Regions from separate parts of the Bacillus sp. KICET-3 genome, predicted to be linked through region 4. Evidence: predicted binding sites of a transcription regulator. Region 4 holds the regulator's gene; each other region holds the start of a gene.
What was found. The regulator Rex, encoded in region 4, represses fermentation and respiration genes when NADH is low (regulators of the CRP and FNR family bind a similar motif). The targets are predictions, from matches to a motif close to TTGTGAAATATTTCACAA.
Positions count from the first base shown of each region.

Region 1: a site for Rex is predicted at 2,174-2,191, ahead of ric (iron-sulfur cluster repair di-iron protein). Genes of this name have one in related genera too.
Region 2: a site for Rex is predicted at 2,593-2,610, ahead of R5H20_RS11865 (nitrate reductase subunit alpha). Genes of this name have one in related genera too.
Region 3: a site for Rex is predicted at 2,083-2,100, ahead of R5H20_RS11900 (nitrate/nitrite transporter). Genes of this name have one in related genera too.

Region 1 covers NZ_CP137345.1:2,339,405-2,344,308, forward strand. The annotation lists gene R5H20_RS11915 (nitric-oxide reductase large subunit) at 1-1,261, shown strand, start outside; gene ric (iron-sulfur cluster repair di-iron protein) at 1,392-2,105, opposite strand; gene R5H20_RS11925 (DUF1360 domain-containing protein) at 2,269-2,640, shown strand; gene R5H20_RS11930 (cellulase family glycosylhydrolase) at 3,037-4,596, shown strand; gene R5H20_RS11935 (YnfE family protein) at 4,751-4,904, shown strand, end outside.
Region 2 covers NZ_CP137345.1:2,327,855-2,332,758, forward strand. The annotation lists gene R5H20_RS11865 (nitrate reductase subunit alpha) at 1-2,528, opposite strand, end outside; gene R5H20_RS11870 (DUF438 domain-containing protein) at 2,745-3,986, opposite strand; gene R5H20_RS11875 (DUF1858 domain-containing protein) at 3,983-4,153, opposite strand; gene R5H20_RS11880 (TIGR04053 family radical SAM/SPASM domain-containing protein) at 4,308-4,904, opposite strand, start outside.
Region 3 covers NZ_CP137345.1:2,334,261-2,339,164, reverse strand. The annotation lists gene R5H20_RS11915 (nitric-oxide reductase large subunit) at 1-854, opposite strand, end outside; gene R5H20_RS11910 (Crp/Fnr family transcriptional regulator) at 1,003-1,674, opposite strand; gene R5H20_RS11905 (DUF2164 domain-containing protein) at 1,733-1,972, opposite strand; gene R5H20_RS11900 (nitrate/nitrite transporter) at 2,169-3,353, shown strand; gene R5H20_RS11895 (fumarate/nitrate reduction transcriptional regulator Fnr) at 3,526-4,239, shown strand; gene R5H20_RS11890 (YwiC-like family protein) at 4,443-4,904, opposite strand, start outside.
Region 4 covers NZ_CP137345.1:705,345-710,248, forward strand. The annotation lists gene R5H20_RS03515 (ABC-F family ATP-binding cassette domain-containing protein) at 1-1,518, opposite strand, end outside; gene moaC (cyclic pyranopterin monophosphate synthase MoaC) at 1,668-2,180, shown strand; gene R5H20_RS03525 (redox-sensing transcriptional repressor Rex) at 2,177-2,824, shown strand; gene tatA (twin-arginine translocase TatA/TatE family subunit) at 2,846-3,022, shown strand; gene tatC (twin-arginine translocase subunit TatC) at 3,029-3,796, shown strand; gene R5H20_RS03540 (YdiK family protein) at 3,847-4,035, opposite strand; gene R5H20_RS03545 (CPBP family intramembrane glutamic endopeptidase) at 4,035-4,769, opposite strand.

The DNA of each region.
Region 1 (4,904 bases), 1.6 Mb from region 4:
TGGCATGGGAATCTTTGTAGCCCCGCTTGTCGGGGGACGGGAGCCGAAAAAGCAAGGCCTGCTGGTGGATATTCTTTTCTGGGCGCTCATCTTTCTCGTCGGCGGGAGCGTTGTCGGCGAATGGCTCGGTGCTAAAGGTTATCTGGGAAACAATTGGTTCCTGTTCGGCCACCAGGGGATGGAATACATCGAACTCGGCCGTTTTTGGCAGATCATCCTTGCCCTCGGCATGCTGATTTGGCTGTTTATCGTCTTCAGGGGAATAAAAAGCGGTCTGAAAAAAGAGTCTGATAAAGGCGGTTTGATTCATCTTCTGTTTTATTCATCGATCGCCATTCCGCTGTTTTATGGAGCCGCGTTTTTGTTTAACCCGGGGACAAGCATCACCATGTCTGATTTCTGGCGCTGGTGGATCATCCATTTATGGGTGGAGGGAATTTTTGAAGTCTTCGCCGTCGTCGTCATCGGATTTTTATTGGTGCAGATGAATTTGGTGACGAAAAAGTCGACGGTCAGATCGCTTTATTTCCAATTAACGCTTCTGCTCGGAAGCGGTGTAATCGGAATCGGCCATCATTACTATTACAACGGATCTTCAGAAGTTTGGATCGGGCTTGGCTCGGTTTTCTCATGCTTGGAGGTCATCCCTTTGACACTGCTTGTGCTTGAAGCGTATGAGCAGTACAAGATGATGCGTGACGGCGGAAACGATTTTCCGTATAAAGCAACATTCTGGTTTTTAATTTCTACGGCGATTTGGAATCTCGTCGGCGCCGGAGTATTAGGCTTTTTAATTAATTTGCCTGTCGTCAGCTACTTCGAGCACGGCCAATTTTTGACGCCGGCCCATGGCCATGGTGCGATGATGGGAGTCTACGGAATGTTCGCCATTGCCGTATGGCTGTACTCATTGCGCAATATCGTAAAACCGCAGTTTTGGAATGATAAACTGTTGAAAATCGCCTGCTGGGGGCTGAATATCGGGTTGTTCGGAATGGTCTTTATGAGCCTTCTGCCGATCGGTTTCATCCAATTGAAAAAGGCGTTTGAAGACGGCTATTGGAGCTCAAGAGCGCCCGAGTTTCTACAGCAGGATGTTGTACAAACATTGCTGACGCTCCGCTCGATTCCGGATACGATCTTTTTAATCAGCATCGTGCTGCTTGCATACTTCACCGTCAAATCGCTGTTTCATTTGCGTAAACCGACGCATCAAGACGGAGAGGAATTGCCTGTGAAAGATATAGCATCAGAAGATTGATAAAAAACAGAGGATCTAAGCGGGATCCTCTGTTTTGATTTTTATTCCGCGGCTCCAAAATTCATAAAAAAGACTGTCTAGAAGACAGTCTTAAGACAGAGAATCTCGACAAGATCCTCTGTCTTTATTGTTATTGCTGCGCTTCTTCTTTTAGACGCGGGAACAAAATATTATTTTCTAGGTGAATATGCTGAAAAAGGTCTGATTCTAATTCGTCAAGCTTTAAGTAAGTGAGCGTATATGTTGTGCACGCTCCTTCCGGAAGGGCGTAATCATTTGTTATTTTGCGTAACTCTTTCAATATGTCGCCTGCTGCCTCATGCTCTTTCTCCAGCGTATCGATCGCTTCAACAGCGTCTGTCAAGTGGATGGCTGACTTTGTTTCTTCATAAGCCGTGATTTTAGGAAAGATGTGCTCTTCTTCCTGGATGAGGTGGTGTTCCAATTCTGCTTTCAGCTGATGAAACAGCTGATGCACCTGAGCGAGTTCAGGATGATGACGGCCGTGGACGCGGTATACTTTTGTGACAAATCCAGAGAGCTCAGGCAAGACTTCATATAAATAGGCGTGATGGGTATTGACCACATAGTCGATCAGGCTGGAATAGCGGGCTTCACTCCAGTTTATCTCCTTCTCGTTTAACGTTTTTGTCTGTTCATACAGTGTATTGATTTTCGTTAATATCTCTTCTTCATTTAAATTCTGTTCTTGAATGGCTTCGGCGATTGGTCGGTTTCCTCCGCAGCAGAAATCGATTCGATATTCCTTTAACAGACGGCTGGCTTTTGGAAAACGGGTCACAATATCACCGGTTTTTGTATTTCTGTCAAATGCTGTTTCCATGCAAAAAACCTCCTGAAACTTATATTTTCATGCTATGAAATAACTGTATCCTGTTCAGGGAGAGAAGATCGTGATCTACATCACAAAAAATCGCATCAGCAGCAATAAGTTGAAGGGAAAGGGGAATAGCTAACATATAACTTTCGTTTTGTGGAGGCCCAATATGAAGGAACTATCCTGGCTTACGTATGTGATGCTGATTCTCGCCAGCTACCGGTTAACCCATTTGATTGTCTTTGATAAAATCACGGAGTTCATTCGAAAGCCGTTTATGAAGAAAGAGAAAATCGTTGATAAAACAGGGCATGTTGATGTGAAAAAGGTGCCGAAGTCGAACTTTGGCTATTTGCTGAATTGCTACTGGTGCGCGGGTATTTGGTGCGCCCTTATCATCGGCCTCGGCTATTTGCTCATGCCGAAAGCGAGCACCCCGGTCATTTTTATTTTGTCGATCGCGGGAGCACAGGCGATCCTTGAAACATTTGTGGGAATCGGAACAAAGCTTGTCGGTTTTTTATCTGATTTAAATAAATAACCATTCCTTTTCAGCTGAATCGGATGGTTTTTTATTTTTTTGTGAACAAAGCTGAATTATGACGACTTTTTGAACATTTTCTCTAGCGCTTTACTCCCGAAAAAAAGACATAGAGAATTTATTTCAATTTTTAAAATTTGCAATATAAAGAAAAAGAATGTGCAAAGTCCTGTTCATGTGATCTTACAATTGCCATACATTAGCATTCCGACCTTCCGGCAGATACGAAAAGAGGAAATAGATAGATTTTTAAGTCTCTTAAAAACAAGAAATATGGTTGATAGACAATCATTCAAAAGGTTTTTTACAATCAAAGTCGTGCTAAATGCAAGAAAAGGAGGGAAAAACATCCGGCAGAAAAGCATGCTGTAAAATACTCATTTTGGAGGAAAAAGAATGCGACATTTTAAACGTTCAGTCTCTGTCTTCATGACTTGTTTAGTGATTGCAGCGCTTGTGTTCAGCGGTGCGATGACGCCACAAGCATCTGCAGCCGGTTCAAAAACGCCAGTAGCCGCAAACGGCCAGCTTTCAATCAAAGGCGCACAGCTTGTCAATCAAAACGGAAAAGCCGTGCAGTTGAAAGGAATCAGCTCGCATGGTTTGCAGTGGTACGGCGATTACGTCAATAAAGCAAGCTTAAAATGGCTCAGAGATGACTGGGGCATTACTGTCTTCCGTGCGGCCATGTACACGGGTGAAGGCGGCTATATTGACAACCCGTCTGTTAAAAGCAAAGTCAAAGAAGCTGTTGAAGCGGCAAAAGAACTCGGAATATACGTGATCATTGACTGGCATATTTTAAGCGACGGCAATCCAAATCAAAACAAAGCAAAGGCAAAAGAATTTTTCAAGGAAATGTCCAGTCTTTACGGCAACACGCCGAACGTCATTTATGAAATCGCCAATGAACCGAACGGTGATGTGAATTGGAACCGTGATATCAAGCCGTACGCAGAAGAAGTGCTTTCTGTGATCCGCAAAAACGATCCGGATAACATTGTCATCGTCGGCACGGGAACGTGGAGCCAGGATGTCAACGATGCTGCGGACAACCAGCTGAAAGACGCCAATGTCATGTACGCGCTCCACTTTTATGCGGGTACACATGGACAATTTTTAAGAGATAAAGCGGATTATGCACTAAGCAAAGGCGCTCCGATTTTCGTTACCGAATGGGGGACAAGCGATGCATCCGGAAATGGCGGGGTATTTCTTGACCAGTCCCGGGAGTGGCTGAATTACTTGGACAGCAAAAAAATCAGCTGGGTCAACTGGAACCTTTCTGATAAACAGGAATCATCGGCTGCATTGAATTCAGGAGCGTCTAAAACAGGAGGCTGGTCGCTGTCTGACTTATCGGCCTCAGGAAAATTTGTAAGAGAGAATATCCGCGGCTCCAAAGATTCATCCAAAGGATCTGATGCAAACAAAGGCTCCGATTCAAAAGATTCCGGACAAAAAAAACCGGACAAAGGCAAGTCTGATCAGGACAGCGGTGTAAAAAGCAACAGCATCGCCGTGCAACACAGAGCAGGGGACGGGAATGTGAACGGAAACCAAATCCGCCCGCAGCTCAATATTAAAAACAACAGCAAAAAAACGGTTTCATTAAAAAACTTGACCGTCCGCTACTGGTATAAAGCAAACAACAAAGGACAAAATTTCGATTGTGATTATGCGCAGATCGGATGCAACAATATCACACATAAATTTGTGAAGTTAAATCAATCCGTAAAAGGCGCAGACACTTACCTGGAGCTTGGATTTAAAAACGGGACCCTCTCATCCGGAGCAAGCACAGGGGAAATCCAGATCCGTCTCCACAATGACGACTGGAGCAATTATGCGCAAAGCGACAATTATTCGTTTGTAAATTCCAGCACATTTAAGAATACAAAAAGGATCACATTATATCAAAATGGGAAGCTGATTTGGGGCACAGAGCCTAAATAAGCCCGACGGACACCGATGATGGTGTCCGTTTTCTTATTACAGGCTGGCATATGATATGATGAAGGTAAGAGAGAGGAAGATTTTTGAAAGTGTTCAGCATACAAACGATCAAAACTGGAACATTAGAAATAGAAAGGACGGGTGACCATGGAACATGAATGACACATTACAACAATACATGCTGCTGGTCAAAGAAAACAGCGACTTAATCAATGGACCGGACTATCCCGGTAAGGAAACAGACATTCAAAAACAAAAGGAACAAATCGAATATTACGCAAAACAGCTGCAGCAAGGATTTTCCACAG
Region 2 (4,904 bases), 1.6 Mb from region 4:
GTGGCAACTGCTTCCTTCACCGGTTCCATGTCAACTTCCTCAGCCAAATCGGAAACCGCTTTTGCCAAAGCTTTAAAGATGTCCCAGTCAGATTTTGCTTCCCAAGGGGCTGAAATCGCCGGGTTAAACGGATGAATGAACGGGTGCATATCCGTGCTGCTGAGATCGTGCTTCTCATACCATGTAGCCGCAGGAAGCACAATGTCGGAATACAGAGCCGTGCCGGCCATGCGGAAGTCGAGATTGATCAATAAGTCGAGTTTGCCTTCAGGCGCTTTGTCCCGCCAGGTGATTTCTTCCGGACGGATGCTGTCATGATCTTCATTCATTAGCCCGTTTGTTGTGCCGAGCAAATGCTTCAGAAAATATTCGTGGCCTTTGCCTGAGCTTGAAATTAAGTTGGCTCTCCAGACGAAAAGGTTTCTCGGAAAATTCTTTTCATTGTCAGGGTCTTCAATCGAAAATTTCAATTTTTTATCTTCAAGCTGTTTGGCGATGTATGTCCCGACTTCCTGAACGTTCCGGGCGCCCGATTGTTCCGCTTCCTTATATAAATCAATCCCGTTTTTTTCGAATGTCGGGTATGACGGAAGCCATCCTAGCCTTGCCGCCAGCACGTTATAATCGGCATGGTGTTTGTAGCGGGACGTTCCCGTGATTGGAGAAGCCAGATTGCTGATTGGTTCATCCTCATAACGCCACTGGTCAGTCGCGAAATAGAAGAATGAAGTTCCGTTTTGCAATTTAGCCGGACCGCCCCAGTCTTTAGCCATGGCGATCGTCTGCCAACCTTCAGCAGGACGGAGCTTTTCCTGGCCGACATAGTGGGCCCAGCCGCCTCCGTTGACTCCTTGTGCACCGACGAGAAGAACGAGATTCAATACCGCCCGGTAAATGGTGTCTGAATTGAACCAGTGGTTAATCCCGGCACCGACGATAATCATTGAGCGGCCATCTGTGTCTATCGCGTTTTGCGCGAATTCCCTCGCAATTTTGACGACCTGGCCGCGATCAACGCCGGTGATCTGCTCTTGCCAAGCAGGTGTAAACGGTTCTGGATCATCAAATGACTCAGCTGTCTGTCCGCCAATTCCGCGGTTGACGCCGTAGTTTGCAAGAGTCAGATCAAATACGGTAGCCACAAAGACTTCCTCGCCGTTCAGATTCAATTTTTTGATCGGAAGGGGCCTTTCCAGCACTTTGTTGCCGTCATGAGAGAAATAAGGAATTTTGACCGTGCCGATCATATCTTCTTTTCCGAGCATGGAAAGCCGCGGTGAAATTTGCTGTCCGGTCTCTTCATCAATCATGCGCAAATTCCATTTCCCTTTGCCGTCCCAGCGCGAGCCCATAGTTCCTTGCGGGATGGCGAAATCGCCTGTTTCTTCATCCCAGACGGCCGGTTTCCATTCATCATGCTCTGTCCGGCGGCCGATGTCTTTCGCATGGAGAAAACGGCCGGCCGTGAATTGTCCGCCTTCTTTATTCAAGGTCACCAAAAACGGGAAATCAGTATATTGTTTTGCATAGTCAATAAAGCGCTCCGTCTTTTGATTGACATAAAACTCTTGGAGTATGACGTGGCCCATTGCCATCGCAAGCGCTCCGTCTGTTCCTTGTCTGATGCTCATCCAGTCATCAGCAAATTTTGTGGATTCGGCAAAGTCCGGGCTGATGGATATGACTTTCGTCCCTCTGTAACGGGCTTCAGCCAAAAAGTGTGCATCAGGTGTTCTTGTCAGCGGGACATTCGACCCCCATGTCATGATATAGCCGGAATTGTACCAGTCACTGCTTTCCGGTACATCTGTCTGGTCTCCCCAGATTTGCGGAGAGGCAGGAGGGAGGTCGGCATACCAGTCATAAAAACTGAGCATCGGACCGCCGATCAGCGACATAAACCGGGAGCCGGCCGCATGGCTGAGCATGGACATAGCCGGAATCGGCGAGAAGCCGACATTGCGGTCAGGACCGTATTTCATCACGGTATAAAGGAGGGAAGCGGAAATCAGCTTTAATATTTCGCTCCATTCCGCCCGGACAAAACCGCCTTTTCCGCGCGCTTGTTTATAAGCCTTTGCTTTTTCAGGGTTTTCAACGATCGATTTCCATGCATCTAAAGGGTTGCTGTGGGCGCTTAAGGCTTCCCGCCACATGTTGATCAGCACACCCCGGACGTATGGGTATTTCACGCGAAGCGGGCTGTAAATATACCAGGAGAAGCTTGCTCCCCGCGGACAGCCGCGCGGTTCAAAGTCAGGCATATCAGGGCCTGTGGAAGGATAGTCGAGACGCTGGCCTTCCCAGGTGACGATCCCGTTTTTTACATAAATATTCCAGCTGCAAGAGCCGGTGCAATTGACGCCATGGGTCGAACGAACCACTTTATCATGCTGCCATCTTCTTCTGTATACATCTTCCCAATCTCGGTCTTCATAAGAAGTCTGGCTGTGTTTATCAGAATGGTGTTCTATAGGAGAGAAATAATTTAATCTCCTGGAAATAGGGCTGTTTTTCTTTTTTTTCATTGCTGGTTCACTCCTCCTGAGTCAGTGATGCTATCTTCACTATATACGGAGGAGAAGCGGGACCTTGTTAACTTTGTCACAATGCTTGCGGATTTCACAAATTCGTCACATTTTTTAGACGAATTTGAAGGAAAAAGGGGAGGGGAGGCATTCGGACTGCAGGCGTCACAAAAAACGGCCCGCTTTCCATACAAATGAAAGCGGGCCGTTTTGCTTTTATTCAGCGGAGTTTAAAATTCGTTTTTCTCCGGTTATGTCCTGAATCGGGGCGATGTTTTGGGTGAATTCCAATGTGCCGATGTATTTGCCGTGTTCATCGCGGACGGCAAAGTAGCGGATGAACACATATTTGTCTTTGAATGGAATCCAAAAATCTTCAACATCTTTTTTGCCTGACTTAAAATCATCGAGGAGCTTATTGACGATATGAACGCTTGCCGGCGGATGGCAATTTTGTACGGTTCGGCCGATCACTGCCTTTGTTCTGGCGAAAATCCGTTCCTTGCCGTGAGAAAAGTAGCGGACAACATCATTCTCATCAATAAACGTCAGGTCAACGGGAAGGTGGTTCAGCATGAGTTCAAGCTGCTCAAGGGATAATGTTCCGGTAGGGAGTCTGACATATCCGTCAACTGCTTTTTCCATTGTCTGAAGCGGGTGGCGCTTAGGCTCCCAGACGGCTTCAGGCTCTGTCAGGCAATAGCCGATTTCATCGCTTTCCGCCGCAATTTTCAGCCATTCGTCTTCCGTTAATGTCCGCAGGGCCATCGGCAGTAGAATCTTTTCTTCTTTATCAATCATTTCTGTGCCTTCTTTTATAATAAAGCCCAGCTCGCGAATGACTTCGGCTTTTTGATCAGGTGTGTAGTTTTCCAATAACGCTTTCGTTTCTTTAATGCTTTTGCGGATAAAATCGTCAATCGCCCACATGACCTGGCTGGGGCCGGTGATCCCGTACTTTTCCAGATAGGGGAAGAGCAGGTTTTCTTTTCTGCTGTAATGCTTGTCTACATCCGCCAGCAGGTTTAAATCGCTGATCAGCTTGAAAATATGTTCTTCCGTGTCTTCCTTTTCAAACCGGTCCAAATGAAGCTGGATTTTAAAGTTCAAAAGGAAGTCTATTTCTTTGTTTTCCTTTATAAATGTATGAACCGGGTGGCCGGGCTGTTTTTCGGCCTCCGTGCGGTGGATGTCTTCAATCGATCCTTTAAAAACCGCTGCATGAACGGAGCAGAGCTTTTGGATCTCTTCAGGCTCGATTCCCTCTTCCTGTATTAAGGCCTGTTCCAATTGGGCGATTTCCTCTGCATTAACCGACCCGAACGCGGCCTGAAACCGTTGTTTGACATCTTCAAGAGGCGCTCCTTTATGAAGATCGATGATGATGTCTTTCAGCTGCTGCTTTCTTTCATGTGATAATTTCTGATGAGTTTCCCTGTTGTTAATGAATTCGCTCATGGTTCGTCTCCTCTCCAAACAGGTTCAAAGCCTTGTTCCCTTAAAATCGTCAGGATGTGCGTCAAATCAATGTTCTTCAGCCGCGCGCCCTTTGGGATCGTCATGATGCGGCCGGCAGTCTCAAGCATTCCGGGTTTTGCAATGTGGTCAAAACCGATATCTTTCATTAAGACTTTCAGCTCAGGATGCAATGTGCACAGTTCATAGACAGAAGCGTTTAAATCCAATGTCTTGTTCAGAAAGGATCACATCCTTTTGAAATTGATGATCATTCTCAGAATCGATCATAATACAAGCAGGAAGATACTTTTGTGATCCAGATCACATTTTTTTGCGCAATGCCTTCGGAATGTAGATGCAGCTGGGATCGCTTTCTAAATAATCGCCTGTCAAAGCGTATGCGCGTGAACGCGAGCCTCCGCAAACATGACGGAATTCGCAGACCCCGCATTTGCCTTTATAACCGTCAGGATTTCGCAGCTCTTTGAAAATCGGCGACTCGCGGTAAATGTCTGACAGCGGCTGTTGGCGAATGTTTCCTGCTTTAACAGGCAATAGTCCGCTGGGATACACATCACCGATATGGGAAATGAACAAAAAGCCGTTACCGTCATTAACGCCTTTAGGGGCCCGGCCAAGCCCTCCGATCGCATCGATTTTGCCTTTTTGCAATGCATCCTCATAGCGGATCTGAAGGTGGGGATCTTTTGCTTCCCGCATTTTTTGCTGGATGACGACCCGGCGGTAATGCTGGGCCGCCGTCGTTTTAATGTCAAAAGGCGCCCGTTTGGCCAAACGGCTGAGCCATTGAAACGCTTTTTCATGCTGAAGGGCTGAAATCATGTCCTCCCGTTTGGCCCGTCCGGTCGGGACGAGAAAAAACACGCTCCACAAAACACAATCTAATTGCTCAACCAG
Region 3 (4,904 bases), 1.6 Mb from region 4:
AATTCTCCTTCTTTGTAAGCTTCCTTCATCCCAAGCTTATAGCGGTAAAACAAAAATAGAATAATACCGACAAATAAAATGAGGATGGTGACGCTGGCTCCGCTCCACCAAACCGCGGAAAATGACATCGTATTGCCGGCCTCTTCATCATAAGGCCAGTTGTTCGTATAGGTAATATCATCATTTGGTCTTAATGTGCTGGCCAGCCACGCCGTCCAAAACATAAAATCAGAGACCTGTGTGATCTGGTCCTCATTCGCGACCCATGCCCTGTCATGATCAGGCATGTGACGTTCCTGAATCAATCCGGGTTCAATCCCCCAGCCGTCTCCATTTGTGAACACGTCGCGGTAGTGTGAGCGCACTTTATTCAAGCCATATACTTGCGCTTGTGTAAGCTCCAATGTTTTCGAATCTGAGTCATAGCGGTTTTTGCGCATTTCCCGAATGACCCTGTCCCGAACTACCGACTTTTCTTCGTCAGAAAGCTTGTTGAAGCTTTTGCCGTAATCGTTGACCGCCTTGAAATTTTGCATTCCTTCTGTATAGATTTTCAAGGCTTCTGCTGTATAGTCCGGCCCCATATATGAACCGTGCCCCAATATTGTTCCGTAATCCATCAGCGCATATTTTTGAAATACCGCCTGTCCTCCGCTGATTGACGCTTCTGTCATCAGCACTTCGCCTTTTGGATTGGTCACTTCAAGCGGTCTTGGGGCAAGTCCCTTGAAAATCCAATAGCCTCCCAATAAAAGCACCGAAAAGCTGACGATTAACGTAAAGACAAGAATCGATTTCAAAAAGCCGTTCTTTGCCGTTTTCTTCACCGGTGCGGACTCTCTTTGCACTTCCATCAAGGTTCACTCCTTTCCTATTTGCATGTCCTAAGATACTGGAAATGCAGCGGTCCGGATGTGAACCAGATCACTGAATTTATGGCAAATTCGTGAATTCAGGGTAAAAAAATCAGGCTTCCATCGGATCATGGAAAGCCTGATCAGATTAGCTGCTGCCGTTCAGCCACTCAGCATCGTAAATCAATATCCCGCTTCTGTCGGCGGAAAGCAGGTTTTTCTTTTTCATTTCATTTAACGTGCGATTAATCGTTTCCCGCGACGTACCCACCATATTCGCAAAGTCCTGGTTGGTAATCGGCAAATTGATATACACCCCTTTCCCCTTTCGCACGCCGTGTTCAGCCGCCAGTTTCATTAAAGCATGCGTCAGGCGGTGCTGCACGTCTTTTGAAATAAACCCTTGGATCCGTTCCTGCAAATCAATGATTTTTTTGCCCATGATTTCCATGACCTTGATCGTCATTTGCGGATATTTCATGAGAAGATCGTCAAAATCGGCAATGCGGATGACGATTAATTCCGTTTCCTGAACGGCTTCAGCCGTCGCCGGATATGGAGACCTGTCAAAAAAACCGACGTGAGGGAACATGTCGCCGCTTTGGAGAAGGGAGATCACTTGTTCATTGCCGGCTTCATCGATCTTGTATGTTTTCACAAGACCTGATTTGATGAAGAATACGGCTTCCCGTTCTTCCCCTTCCATAAACACGAACATTCTCGGCTGATAGGTGCGTTTCATTGCAATCCGCTCAATCTGTTTGAATTCTTCTTCATTTAAACCGCTGAAAATCAGAAATTGTTTCAAAAATTCCATCATAACACCTCAGGTCCTTCAAGCATTTTGCATAAAGGTGATTGTGTTCAACCCCCTTATGTTAGAGACGCTTTTCAAGCGCAAAAAGCTCCTCCTCAATCGCCGAGGCTTTCTCTTCCACCACCCGGCGGCTGTCTTTTAAAGCCTGATTGTAAAAGTAGGGACCAAGCTTTTCTTTCACAAATTCAAACGTCTGGATCGCCGCAATATCCCCGATCTCTTCCCCTCTTTCCTCAAGATAAAAGCGCTTGATCTCATTCATAATGGCTTGTTTTTCTTCTGCCGTCAGCTGCAAAAACATGTATCAGAAACTCCTTTTTATTTTCATCATAAACGAAAAACAACAAAAATGATCGGTATTTATATGATGATTTAACAATTTATTCACAAATAAACATGAAGCGGTATTCCGTGTGACGTATTTCACAATGTCTTTGAATGACTTTTTGTAAGATGAATTTGCTGATTCATTTTCCTTCGAAAGGAGTAAAGCCGTAATGGTAAATCGTCAAAAATTACAATTGCCGCTGCAATCACTCAGTTTGGTGGCAGGATTTATGGTTTGGGTTTTAATCTCATCATTAATGCCTCATATTAAACAGGATATTCCCCTGACCGACGGCGAAACATCTCTGGTTACTGCCATCCCGGTCATACTTGGATCTCTGCTCCGGATTCCGCTTGGATATTACACAAACAAATTTGGGGCGAGAATCACTTTTATGATTAGTTTTTTGCTGCTTCTGTTCCCGATATTTTGGATCAGCGCGGCTGATTCATTATCCGATTTAATCATCGGCGGGTTTTTTCTCGGAATCGGAGGAGCGGTGTTCTCCATTGGGGTCACATCATTGCCGAAGTATTATCCTAAAGAAAAGCACGGTTTTGTAAATGGAGTCTATGGAGCCGGAAACGTCGGTACGGCGATTACCACTTTTGCCGCTCCTGTTGTAGCCAAAGCAGCCGGCTGGGAAAATACGGTGCGGATGTTTATCGTCTTAGTGGCCGTATTCGCCTTGCTGAACTTTTTGTTTGGCGATCGGAAAGAGCCGAAAGTCACAGTATCCGTCTCAGAACAAATCAAAGCAGTCTATCGCAATCAGACATTGTGGTTTTTAAGTTTATTCTACTTTATCACATTTGGCTCTTTCGTTGCGTTTACGATCTATCTGCCGAACTTTCTTGTCAACAACTTCGGACTGGATCCCGTTGATTCAGGGCTCAGGACCGCAGGATTTATCGCAGTTGCGACGTTTCTCAGACCTGTCGGCGGCTGGCTGGCGGATAAGTTCAATGCGCTGAAGCTTTTAATGTATGTTTTTGCAGGCTGCACGTTGTCAGGAATTTTATTGGCCTTTTCACCGAGCCTCGGATTGTATGGATTCGGCGTTCTGACGGTTGCCGTATGCGCGGGAATCGGAAATGGCGTCATCTTCAAATTAGTGCCGTTTTATTTTTCAAAACAGGCCGGGATTGTCAATGGCATCGTCTCAGCAATGGGCGGCTTAGGTGGATTCTTCCCGCCTCTCATCTTATCAAGCGTCTTTCAGGCGACCGGCCATTATGCAATCGGATTTATGGCTCTTTCGGAAGCGGCCCTTGCCAGCTTTGTCATCGTCGCATGGATGTATTTTCAGGAAGTCGGCAAAACATCAACGGGAACAAAAACGCGGGATTTATAAACCTTTCGCATCCCGCATCATTTCAAAGACCTGAGGCTAATGTGCTCAGGTCTTTTTCTGGGACATTCTTCATAAGTTCACAAGATTGTTATTTTTATAAGATGATTCAGGTTTATTTAACGATACAATAGAACTGCTTAATATGACTTTCTCTAAAAGGGGTGACGCTCCCATGAATGTGTCTGTTCGAAAATCTGATACAGATCTGATCTCTGCTGATCTGCATTACTTATTGGAATCGATCAGCACCAAAAGAAAAATCCGACAAAATACTTATCTTTTTCAAGAAGGTATGGATGCAGAAGAACTATATCTCATTCAGTCAGGGCTCGTCCAAATTGGCAAATTGACGTCTGACGGAAAAGAACTGACGCTTAGAATGTGCAAAAAAAATGATATTGTCGGAGAACTGACGCTTTTTACCGATGAAGCGAAATATATGCTGAGCGCGAAAATCCTCTCGGATGGCGAAGTATTGGTTATCAATAAAGAAAAACTTGAAAAAGAACTGATTCAAAACGGCGCTTTAACGTTTGAATTTATGAAATGGATGAGCACTCATTTGCGAAAAATCCAATCGAAAATTCGCGATCTCCTTCTGAATGGCAAAAAGGGAGCACTCTACTCTACGCTGATCAGGCTCGCCAACAGCTACGGCATTACACGAAGCGACGGCATTCTCATTAACATCGTGCTGACGAACCAGGATCTGGCGAAATTCTGTGCGGCTGCCAGAGAAAGCGTAAACCGCATGCTGAGCGACCTTCGGAAACTCGGCGTGATTTCGATTGAGGAATCGGGAAAAATCGTCGTTCACAACCTAAGCTATTTAAAACGTGAAATCGACTGCGAAAATTGCCCGCTTGAAATATGCAACATCGATTAATACAGGAACAAACGGGGCTGCGGGCAAAACGGCTCCCCTTTTACGCAGAAACGCCGTCTTGGCCTGGAAGCGCGAATATGCTGACAGGATCACGGCGGCGGCGTTCAGTCTGTGACGCCGTCTCAAACAGACGGTTTGCCGCTGAAAATGCAAGCGTTTTCCACGATGCCGAAACAAGGACAATGAGATGTCCTTGTTTTTATTTATATATTCAGCAAAAAGACGCCCATCGCAAGCATGAAACAACATGCATTAAGCAATTCAAAGATTCCTATTTTTTTGACCGGCAATTTTCTCCCGTATAACAGCCATGCCCTCAAGCTGCTCGGAATAAAACCGATGATCGCCCATCCGGCCCCAAATGCCAAAGATAAAAACGGCAGGATGAGATGATAGCTCCATGAGTAATATTGAAACCGTTTGTTTTTCTTTTCGCGGATCATAGACTTTACATAAAATGCACTGCCGACAAAAAACAAAATCGATTGGATAAAAATGAACCATCCCCAGCCGTCCAGCCGCCCATCGCCGGCCCAATAGGCCGCAAGCCCGCCTGCGGCAAAAACGATGATCGCCGCAATATCATTGATGAGCGCTCTGTCGTTGTTCTCTTTCGCATAATACAGATTGACGAGAAAAAGCGGAACGAGGGACAACCCGAGCCA
Region 4 (4,904 bases):
GCGGTTGATAAAATAACGGTCATGAGACACAAATAGAATCGTTCCGGGATAGTCAATCAAAGCGTTTTCCAATACTTCCTTGCTGTCTAAGTCCAGATGGTTTGTCGGCTCATCAAGAATGAGAAAATTGGCTTTTTGAAGCATCAGCTTGGCGAGCGCGAGCCGGGCTTTTTCACCCCCGCTCAGGGCGTGAACCGGTTTTAGCACATCATCTCCGGAGAATAGAAAATTTCCCAGGCATGTTCTAATATCTTTCTCATTCATCTCTGGATACTCATCCCACAGCTCGTCAATGACGCGTTTTGACGAAGTCAATTCAGCCTGTTCCTGATCGTAATAGCCGATCAAGACATGTGAGCCCGTTGTGATCGTTCCGGCGGCAGGCTTCAGCTTCTGTATCAGCGTTTTTAACAGCGTCGATTTTCCGATACCGTTAGGGCCGACAAGCGCCACGCTTTCCCCGCGTGTAATATGAAAATTGAGCGAACGGAGGAGCGGAGGCTGATCTTGATAGCTGACCGTCAGATCTTCGACGCGTAAAACGTCATTTCCGCTTTGCCGCGAAATCTCAAAGCGGAAGTTGGCTGATTTTTCATCGCCGAGCGGTTTTGTCATGACTTCCATCCGCTCGAGCTGTTTTCTTCTGCTTTGGGCGCGCTTTGTCGTTGAGGCCCTTGCCAGGTTGCGGTCAACGAAGTCCTGGAGCTTGGCGATTTCATCCTGCTGCTTTTCATACAGCTTGGTCTCTCTTTCAAGGTGTTCCGCTTTTAATGTAAGATATGAGCTGTAGTTTCCGATGTATTTTTTGCTCTGGGTGCGGGAAATCTCATATACTTGGGTGACGACCTTATCAAGAAAGTACCTGTCATGGGAGACGATCAGAATGGCGCCGCTGTAGTTTTGCAAATATTGTTCCAGCCATGTGAGCGTGTCGATGTCCAGGTGGTTTGTCGGTTCATCAAGAATCAGCAGATCAGGCTTTGTCAAAAGCATTTTTCCGAGTGCGAGCCTCGTTTTTTGTCCGCCGCTTAAATCCTGCACGCGCGCGGAATCGCCGTGTCCGGCGAATCCCATTCCGTGGATCACAGATCTGACGTCAGCTTCATATTGATAGCCGCCTTTGTCTTTAAACGTCTGCTGGAGTCTATCGTACGTTTTCATTAAAGATTCCAGCTTGTCCGGATCAGCATGCGCCATTTCCTCTTCAATCGAGCGCATCACGGTTTCCATCGTTTTCAAATGATCAAAGACCGAAAGCAATTCCTCTTTAATCGTCAGCTCGGAATCAAGTCCTGAATGCTGATCAAGATAGCCGATGGTTAAATCCTTCGGCTTAATGATGTCCCCTTTTTCATAAGACAGGCGGCCGGCGATAATTTTTAAAAAAGTCGATTTTCCGGCTCCGTTGCGGCCGACGATCGCAATCCGGTCCCGTGATCTGACTTCAAGCTTTATATTCGTTAAAATGGAATCGGCCCCAAACGATTTTGAGAGCTGATTGACTTGTAAAATCATCATGATCTATTTCACCTCTTGTTTGCTATTTTAAGTGTAGCCTATCAGATAGCAGTCAGCAAACAATTAAGTGAAGTCTGGAAGATTTTAACCAAAAGAAAAAGACAGATTGAAAAAAATAGTGTATGATCTTTATAAGGAGAGTTTTTATCATGAACCAATTTACACACTTTAATGAACAAGGCAGAGCCAAAATGGTTGATATAAGCGAAAAGGAAGCTTCAGTCCGAACTGCTGTGGCTCTCTCAAGCGTGTCCATGACAAGAGACGTGCATGCAAAAATCAAGAACCAGGAAATGGGGAAAGGCGATGTGCTGGCGGTGGCCCAGGTAGCCGGAATCATGGCGGCGAAGCAAACGTCCGCCATCATCCCGATGTGCCATCCGATTGCCCTTAAGGGAGTCGATATCGCCTTTCGATGGGAAGAAAAAGAACAGAACAGCATCCTGCATATTCAGGCAAAAGTCAAGACAAAAGGGAGTACAGGTGTGGAAATGGAAGCGTTAACGTCAGCTTCCGTATGCGCCCTGACTGTTTATGACATGTGCAAGGCGGCGGATAAGGGAATGGTGATAGGCCCGACCTATCTTGCAGAAAAGACGGGCGGGAAAAACGGCGACTATAAAAGGGAAAAAGCTGAAGTAAACATGGAGGATCGGTTATGAACTTGGATCATTCAAAAATTCCGCAAGCGACAGCGAAACGGCTGCCGTTATATTATCGTTTTTTAAAAAACCTTCATGCATCAGGAAAGCAGCGTGTTTCGTCTGCTGAGCTGAGCGATGCCGTAAAAGTTGATTCTGCTACAATTCGCAGGGACTTTTCATATTTTGGAGCTCTCGGCAAAAAAGGCTATGGCTATAATGTGAATTATTTGCTGTCCTTTTTCAGAAAGACGCTCGATCAGGATGAAATGACAAACGTAACGCTCATCGGTGTAGGAAATTTAGGAACAGCCTTTCTCCATTACAATTTCATTAAAAACAACAACACGAAAATTGCGATTGCTTTTGATGTCAATGAAAGCAAAATCGGAACAGAAGTCGGAGGCGTTCCCGTATACGACCTGAATAAACTTGAAGAGCATTTGACAGATGACATCCCCGTCGCCATTTTGACGGTCCCGGCCCATGCCGCCCAATCGATTACGGACAGGCTTGTTGCGCTCGGTATCAAAGGTATTCTCAATTTTACGCCGGCCCGTTTGAATGTGCCGGAACACATTCGAATTCATCATATAGATTTAGCGGTTGAACTTCAGTCATTGGTGTATTTTCTGAAGCATTATTCAATGACGGAAGAAAAATGACGGAAAGGGGGAGGCTTTTATATGCCGACAATCGGTCCTGGAAGCTTTATTTTAATCGTTATTTTGGCGATTTTGATTTTCGGTCCGAAAAAACTTCCTGAACTGGGAAGAGCAGCAGGCAATACATTACGGGAGTTTAAAAACGCGACAAAAGGTCTGGCGGATGACGATAACGACAAAAAGAAAGAAGATCAGTAGGATGGGATGACATTGATGAAGGGAAAAGAAATGTCGCTGTTGGAACATATTAAAGAATTGCGAAGACGGCTCATGTTCACTGCCTTCTTTTTTGCCGTTTTTGTCATGGCGGGCTTCTTTCTTGCAAAGCCGATCATTATTTATCTGCAGCAGACGGAGGAAGCCAAACTGCTTACGCTCAATGCGTTTAAACTGACGGACCCTTTGCTGGTATACATGCAGTTCGCTTTCATCATCGGCGCTGTCATGACCTCGCCGCTCATTTTGTATCAGCTGTGGGCGTTTATCAGCCCGGGGCTGTATGAAAAAGAACGCAAAGTGACGCTAAGCTATATTCCTGTATCGATTATTCTCTTTTTAGGCGGCATTGCCTTTTCTTACTTTATTTTGTTTCCGTTTGTCGTTGATTTTATGATGAACTTATCCGATGATCTCAATGTGAATCAAGTCATCGGAGTGTACGAATATTTTCAATTTCTTCTGCAGCTGACGCTTCCTTTCGGTTTATTGTTTCAGATGCCTGTGGTGGTTATGTTTGTGACAAGGCTCGGCTTGGTGACGCCAATGTTTTTGTCAAAGATCAGAAAGTATGCCTACTTTGTTCTGTTCGTCATTGCGGCGGTTATCACTCCGCCGGAGCTGTTGTCTCATTTAATGGTTTCAGTGCCTTTATTAATTCTTTATGAGATCAGCATCGTGATTTCGCGAATCGCCTACCGGCAGGCGCAAAAAAATGCAATTCGGGAGGAAAACCAGGCATTTCTGCAGAAATAAAGAGCCATCTCTCTTTACGAGAATGGCTCTTATCTTTAAAACGAGTTGTTTTATTTTTTTCTTTTCAACCTGCTTGAAAGGGCGAACATTTTAAAGGAAATGCTGATGTTGTAAGCAGCGAAAAGCATGAGAAGAATCGTGTAGAACGACCACATATTCCCCGGAGTGGTAGCTGCCAGATACGTAAACAGCACACCGGTCAAAAAATAAATCAATCCCCAAAATTTCGGGCTTCTTATCATAAAAATCCTCCAATAATCATTTGCATTTTTTCGGCTCGTTCCAAATATTCTTCAATAGGCCCCTGGAAAGTCTGGATAATGACGACAAGCGTATTCATGGCGACATGGGCGAAGATCGGTACGATGATCCGGTTTGTCCTGACGTATAAAAACGCGAATGTGAAGCCCATTGCCGTATAGATTAAAAGGTGTGAGAAATCCAGGTGGACAACCGAGAATAAAATGGAACTGATTAAAGCGGCGATAAAGAAATTTGTTTTTTCATAAAATGCCCCAAAAATGATCTTTCTGAAAATGATTTCCTCCAGAATAGGACCGAATACAGATGAAACAAACATCATGAGCGGCAATGCATGAATGATATCCATGATTCTTTGTGTATTTTCCGATTCGGGATTTACACCGAACAGTTTCATTTCGATCGCGGCGGCAATCGATTGGGCAAAAAGCGCGAGAAAAACGCCGAGGACCGCCCAGGCGATAGAGACACCGATCGATGCTTTCGGGGCGTTTCGAAGCGTTGTTTTTGGAGCGGTCCTTAAAATCAACAGCACGATCACAAGACATAGTGTAAAGGCGATGACAGACCATACTCCGACGAGTGTGAGCTGAGTTTCGGCGGGTGGCTGCCCCTTTCCGACGCCAAGAAAATAAAGCAGCGGCAGACCGACAACGGACGACAATTGCATGAGCACGTATGTCAAAATAATAAACCAGTATTGTTTTCTCAAGCCGTATGTACTCCTTTTCTAAAGATCTAAAGCAGACTATGTTTATTGTAACACACTCCATTCAAATTATTGGGCGGGAAGGATAACGGGAAATATGTAAGCGCAAAAAATTTTTAACCTTATCACTTGAAATTG